DNA from 3 places in the Mesocryomonas fontinalis genome. Region 3 is predicted to be linked to each of the others. Evidence: predicted binding sites of a transcription regulator. Region 3 holds the regulator's gene; each other region holds the start of a gene.
What was found. The regulator LexA, encoded in region 3, represses DNA repair genes until DNA is damaged. The targets are predictions, from matches to a motif close to TGTTCNNNNTGTGTTCNG.
Positions count from the first base shown of each region.

Region 1: ACZL02_RS00325 (PA0069 family radical SAM protein) is a predicted target of LexA. The motif match lies at 1,060-1,077, and genes of this name have one in related genera.
Region 2: parE (DNA topoisomerase IV subunit B) is a predicted target of LexA. The motif match lies at 1,137-1,154, and genes of this name have one in related genera.

Region 1 covers NZ_JBUZWG020000001.1:67,601-69,868, forward strand. The annotation lists gene moaB (molybdenum cofactor biosynthesis protein B) at 1-363, shown strand, start outside; gene ACZL02_RS00320 (glycosyltransferase family protein) at 476-1,009, opposite strand; gene ACZL02_RS00325 (PA0069 family radical SAM protein) at 1,130-2,268, shown strand, end outside.
Region 2 covers NZ_JBUZWG020000002.1:325,108-327,375, forward strand. The annotation lists gene ACZL02_RS06635 (alpha/beta hydrolase) at 138-1,034, opposite strand; gene parE (DNA topoisomerase IV subunit B) at 1,222-2,268, shown strand, end outside.
Region 3 covers NZ_JBUZWG020000002.1:92,125-94,392, forward strand. The annotation lists gene lexA (transcriptional repressor LexA) at 835-1,554, opposite strand; gene ACZL02_RS05610 (molybdopterin molybdotransferase MoeA) at 1,629-2,268, opposite strand, start outside.

The DNA of each region.
Region 1 (2,268 bases), on a different contig from region 3:
AGGGACCCCGCCATCGACGTCGTCATCACCACCGGCGGTACCGGCTTCACCGGCCGCGACGTGACGCCGGAGGCGCTGGAGCCGATCTTCGAGAAGCGGATGGACGGGTTTTCGGCGATCTTCCACCGAGTCTCGTTCGAGAAGATCGGGGTTTCGACGATCCAGTCGCGGGCAACCGGTGGCGTCGTCAACGCGACCTTCGTCTTCGTGCTGCCGGGCTCGCCCGGTGCCTGCCGCGATGGCTGGGACCTGATCCTCGCCGCCCAGCTCGACTACCGGCACAAGCCCTGCAACTTCGTCGAGATCATGCCGCGCCTCGATGAGCACCTGCGCCGTGGCGCCGGCGGAGCCGCCGCTTCGTAGACCAGCGACGCGCCTTGCGGTTGGCTCAGCCATCGAGCAAAGATGATCGAGGTTTCGACACAGAGCCGCGAGTGCTGCTTCGACCGATCGAGGCTTTCCGGGGACGGAAGGCTTAGGAGTTGCGCGCGCGCTGTCGCGGCCGGATCGTCGCCTCCAGCGCCGATGTGGCGAGGCCCTGGCCGATATCTTCCAGCGTCGTGCTGCGGCTTGCGGGCCCGCGGGCTTGCGTCTTCGTCAGGAGGAGGCCCTCGACCAGCGCCGTGCGGCGGCCGGTGAAGCGGGCGAGAAAACTCTGGCGATCGCGCGGGGCGCGGGAGAAGCGGGCGGCACGCGGGGTCTTCGCCTGCAGCTCGACCTCGCCGATATGGGTGTTGACCGAGTCGATCCAGTCGAGCGACAGCCGGGAACCGGTCTCCAGCAGCAGCAGCCAGTCGCCCTTCGCCGCGCCGATAATGACCGGCAATGTCTCGCCCGAGACGATGCGGCAGCCCGCGTGGTCGGCGACCTTCCGCGTCGCGTCGTCGAGCCCGCGGTCGATCACCACCACCTCGCGCACGAGCCCCTCGACCGCCCCCGCGACGAGAGTGGAGAGCGTGAGGGCGAGCCCGTTTGGGTCTTCTGCGGCGTCGATGAGCACGGTGAGCATGTCACCGCTCTTAGCCGATCCGTTGCGCCCTCGCCAGCCTCGGTACATTTTGTTCTTGTAATGTTCTCATTGGAGTCTTAGGTTTTAGGTCACAGCGGAACGAACGCTCGGAAGGGTACCATGCAGGACGTCATCACCGCCGACCGCGCTGCCTTCGCCTCGCCCAACGGCGTCGACATCGCCAACCACATCATCGCCGAATCTGGGCTCCGCGTCGGCTTCGAGCGGCGGCGGGGTCGCGGCGCCGGGGTCAATCCGACCGGGCGCTTCGAGCCCTTCGCCCGCAGCGCCTACGACGACGGCTGGAACTCGCTGGAGGAACTGCCGGCGTTCAAGACCGACGTGCAGGTGGAAAAGCCGAAGACCATCATCACCCGCAACTCCTCGCCCGACATCTCGTTCGACCGCTCGATCAACCCCTATCGGGGGTGCGAGCACGGCTGCGTCTACTGTTTCGCCCGGCCGACGCACGCCTATATGGGCATGTCCCCGGGTCTGGATTTCGAGTCCAAGCTCTTTGCCAAGCCGAACGCCGCCGATTTGCTGGAGCGCGAACTGGCCAAGCCCGGCTATGAGCCCCGCTCGATCGCCATCGGCACGAACACCGATCCTTACCAGCCGATCGAGAAAAGCTGGAAGATCATGCGCGAGGTGCTGGAGGTGCTGGAGGCGGCGAACCATCCGGTCGGCATCGTCACCAAGTCGTCGCTGGTCACCCGCGACATCGACATCCTCTCCCGCATGGCCGCCAAGGGCCTCGCCCGGGTGGCGCTGTCGATCACCACGCTCGACCGCACGCTGGCGCGGGCCATGGAGCCGCGGGCGGCAACGCCGGCGAAGCGGCTGGAGGCGGTGAAGGCGCTGAGCGAGGCGGGCATCCCGACCATGGTGATGACGGCGCCGATCATTCCGGGCCTTACCGACCACGAGATCGAGCGCTTGCTTGATGCTGCCGTCACCGCCGGGGCGAAGCACGTCGGCTACGTCCTCCTGCGCCTGCCGCTGGAGGTCAGCCCAATCTTTAAGGACTGGCTGCTGACGCACTATCCCGACCGCTACCGGCATGTCCTTTCGCTGCTGCGCTCGATGCGCGACGGCAAGGACTACGATGCCGAGTGGGGCAAGCGGCTGAAGGGCACCGGACCCTACGCCTTCCAGATCAAGCGGCGGTTCGAGATCGCGGTCAAGCGGCTCGGGTTGAACGAGACCCGGCCGAAGCTGCGCACCGACCTCTTTACCCCGCCGCGGCAGGCCGGCGT
Region 2 (2,268 bases), 230 kb from region 3:
GAAGTCCGATGGCGCAAACCCTCACCCGGCTGCGCGCTATCGCTCGCATCCACCCTCTCCCCGGAGGGGCGAGGATTGGCGGCAGGGCTTTCGTCCCAATGCGTCAATAATGCAAAACGGCATCGGGCAACCGACCGTTAGCCCATCCGCTGGAACAGCCAGTTCAGCGTGTCGCGCCAGTCCAGCATGCGCAGCGGCGTGCCGTGGTTGCCGCTGTCGAAGGACACGAAACGGACGGGATAGTTTTCCTCATGCAGCGAGGTGTAGACCGCCTTGGCGCTATCCCAAGCGAACACCTTGTCGCGGGTCCCGTGCGCCAGCACCAGCGGCACCCGCCGGGCGCCGGCGGCCTTGCGCATGGCGGCAAGTTTGGCGGGTGGCGTGTTGGCGCTGAGCATTACGAGGCCGTCGACGACGCCGATGACGGCGGGGTCGCCGGCAAGATCCCAGCAGAACTCGGCGCCCATCGAGGCGCAGGCTAGGACGATCGTCGCCGTCGGATGATCGAGGCCGAATCCCTCGACCAGTGCGTCGATCCGCGCCGCATCTGTCGTGGAGAAACTGCCGGCATCGGCGGTGACGTATTCACCGCCGGACCGCTGCATCAGGTTCTTCAGCCGGTTGAAGTTGCCGCCGAAGCTGCGGTCGTTCATCCCCAGACGCCGGTCCCCATTGCGTCCGTGGATGAACAGAACGATCGTCGTCGGTGCCTTGGTCTCGCCGACGGTGACGATCTTCAGCGGGCCGGCTGGCGTCTGCACCACGCTCTCCGCCTGGCTCCGCAGCGGCGCGAGATCGACATAGGCGGACTTTACCCGCCGCTCCGGGATCTCGTCACGCTGGTCGATGTCGCGCTTCTCGGAATAGTCGACGTCGATCTCGGCACCCCCGTCGAGGATCGCGGTGAGCGGCGGATAGGCGAACAGCGCGTCCTTGAACGGCGCCAGTGGCGGAGGGCCTGCTGCGGCGGCGCTGGCGAGGAGGCCGCCGAGCAAGCCGGCGAGAAGGAAGCGTCTGATGGCGTGTCCGGACATGCGAACCTCCTTGCCGTGTTCAGCGTGTTTTGCAAGTCACGCAAGGGCGAAAACCTGTTGGTTAACCCTGCTCTTTCGGCGTTTGTCGGTCACTCCGCCTTGAAGAACATTTCGTGAAAGTGTAGCTCCAGAGGATGGCATTCCCCTTCGCCCCCGACGTCCGTCGCAAGGCGGCTTCCAGGTCCTCATGAGCGACGATCTCTTTTCCGGCGCCGCCGCCGCCAAGGTCCGCGCGCCGAAGGCAGCACCACGGCAGAAGCCGGTCGACCCGCTGCGCGCGGCCTTCGCGGACGCCGTCGATACGTCGGGATCGAACTACACCGCTGCCGACATCGAGGTGCTCGAAGGGCTGGAGCCGGTCCGGCGCCGCCCCGGCATGTACATCGGCGGTACCGACGAGAAGGCGATGCACCACCTCTTCGCCGAGGTGATCGACAACTCGATGGACGAGGCCGTCGCCGGTCATGCGAATTTCATCGAGGTGGCGCTGGAGGCCGACGGCATGCTGGCCGTCTCCGACAATGGCCGCGGCATCCCGGTCGATCCGCACCCGAAATACAAGAACCGCTCGGCGCTCGAAGTCATCATGACGACGCTGCATGCCGGCGGAAAGTTCGACTCCAAGGTCTACGAGACCTCCGGCGGCCTGCATGGCGTCGGCGTCTCCGTGGTCAACGCGCTGTCGTCGCGGCTGGAGGTGGAGGTCGCCCGCAACCGCAAGCTTTACCGCCAGATCTACGAGCGCGGCGTCGCTGTGACCGAGCTCGAAGAGGTCGGCGAGGTCCAGAACCGTCGCGGCACCAAGGTTCGCTTCCTGCCGGACACGCAGATCTTCGGCGCCAAGGCGGCGTTCGATCCGGCCCGCCTGTTCGCGATGGCGCGCTCGAAGGCTTATCTCTTCGGTGGCGTCGAGATCCGCTGGTCGTGCGACCCGTCGCTGCTGCCGGCAGACGGCAAGACGCCAGCCCGCGCCACCTTCCACTTTCCCGGCGGCCTGAAGGACTATCTCGAGGGCTCGCTCGGCGACGAGCAACGGATCACCTCGCAGAGCTTTGCCGGGCGGACCGCAAAGCTTTCCGGTCACGGGGCCGTCGAGTGGGCGGTGAGCTGGACCGGCGGCGACGGCTTCGTTCGCTCCTACTGCAACACCATCCCGACGCCCGAGGGCGGCGCGCACGAGGCGGGCCTGCGCGCGGTGCTGCTGCGCGGCCTCAAGGCGTTTGCCGAGGTGTCC
Region 3 (2,268 bases):
CCGGGCGTTCGCGCTCCCCTCATCGGCCTGCCGGCCACTTCTCCCCGGAGGGGCGAAGAAGGCGGCTTTGGCGTGGCGGCAGGGGCGCTGCCCGCGCCAGATACCGAGGGGGGCGATTGGCGTCTTCTCCCCTCGGGGGAGAAGGTCGCGGCAGCGGGATGAGGGGCGGCACCGGCGGAGGGCGCAGAGGATGCTGCCGCGGGCGGGCGTTCGCGCTCCCCTTATCGGCCTGCCGGCCACTTCTCCCCGGAGGGGCGAAGAAGGCGGCTTTGGCGTGGCGGCAGGGACGCTGCCGGCGCTCGATACTGAGAGGGGCGGTTGGCTTCTTCTCCCCTGCGGAGAGAAGGTCGCGGCAGCGGGATGAGGGGGCGGCGGCGGAGGAGGGCGCGGTGGATGTTGCGATGGGCGGGCGTTCGCGGCCCCCTCATCGGCCTGCCGGCCACTTCTCCCCGGAGGGGCGAAGGAGGCGGCTTTCGCGTCGCGGCAGGAGCGCTGCTGGCGCTTGATACTGTGGGGGCGATTGGCGCCTTCTCCCCTGCGGGGAGAAGGTCGCGGCAGCGGGATGAGGGGGCGGCACAGGCGGAGGGCGTGGTGGATGCTGCCATGGGCGGGCGTTCGCGCCCCCCTCATCGGCCTGCCGGCCACTTCTCCCCGGAGGGGCGAAGGAGGCGGCTTTGGCGTGGCGGCTTGCGCGCTGCCAGCGCTCGATACTGAGAGGGGCGGTTGGCGTCTTCTCCCCTGCGGGGAGAAGGTCGCGGCAGCGGGATGAGGGGGCGGCGCGGGGATTGCGGGCGGGTGCCCTGCAACGCGGCTGGAGAGCCTGCGCCGGCCTTGTCAGTACTTGCGGATCAGGCCGACGAGCTTGCCCTGGACCTTGATGCGATCGGAGCCGAAGCTGCGGGTCTCGTAGGCGGGGTTGGCGGCCTCGAGCGAGATGGTGTCGCCGCGGCGGCGGAAGCGCTTGAGGGTTGCCTCCTCGTCGTCGACCAGCGCCACGACGATCTCGCCGCCTTGCGCGGTATCGCCCCGGCGGATGACGACGGTGTCGCCGTCGAGGATGCCGGCCTCGATCATCGAATCGCCCTTCACCTCCAGCGCGTAATGCTCGCCGCCGCCGAGCATGTCCGGCGGCACGAAGATCTGGCTGCCGCTCTGCTGGATCGCCGAGATCGGCACACCGGCGGCGATGCGGCCCATCAGCGGGATTCCGACCGGTTCGCTGTCGTTGGCGGCCGGGCGAATGCGCTTGGGCAAGGGGTCGACGGACGTCTCGGAGCTGGGCTCGCGGCGGGCCGTGGCCGGCTCGGCGTCGACGCTCTTCGCCTTGGCCGGCGCGACCGAATCCGGCAGCTTCAGGACTTCCAGCGCCCTGGCCCGGTTTGGCAGCCGGCGGATGAAACCGCGCTCTTCCAGCGCCGTGATCAGCCGGTGGATGCCGGATTTCGAGCGCAGATCCAGCGCATCCTTCATCTCGTCGAAGGACGGCGGCACGCCCAATTCCTGCAATCTCCCATGGATGAACATCAGGAGATCGTGCTGCTTGCGCGTCAGCATTTCCGGCGATCCTTGTTAAAACAAAACCTGAACAAAGCTATCTGTTCTAGTTGTGTTCTGCAAGGGCCGGAAGCTTAGTCGAGCGCGATGTAGCGGCAGGAATCGCCGGATTTGGCCGGCGGCGCATGGGGTTCGCGCAGGAGCAGCACATCGGCGCGGGCATAGACCGACAGCAGCGACGAATCCTGGCGCCCGAAAGGCGTGACGATCGGCACCACCGCCTGCGATTCGCCGAGCGTCGCCCGGATGAAGTCGGCGCGCTGGTCGTTCGCCGGCATGTCGGTGCCGAGGATCGCCTCGCGGTAGAGCGGGCTCGCCGGGGCGCCGCTGAGGGCGTGGACCAGCGGCTTCAGGAACAGCGTGGCGGCAACCATCGAGGAGGCGGGGTTGCCGGGGAGGCCGATCAGCCGGGTGCGGCCGATGCGGCCGGCCATCAGCGGCTTGCCCGGCCGCATCGCGACCTTCCAGAAGTCGAGCGCGACGCCGCGGGCGGCGAACACCTTGCCGACGAGGTCGTGGTCGCCGACCGAGGCGCCGCCGATAGTGACGAAGATGTCGACGGCGTCCGTCACGGCGCGGTCGAGCAAGCCGCCGATGACGGCCTCGTCGTCTGGCGTAATGCCGTAGTCGAGCGCCTCGCCGCCGGCGGCCTCGACCATGGCGGCGACCCCGAAAGTGTTGGAGGCGACGATCTGCGAGGGCCCGACCGGCTCG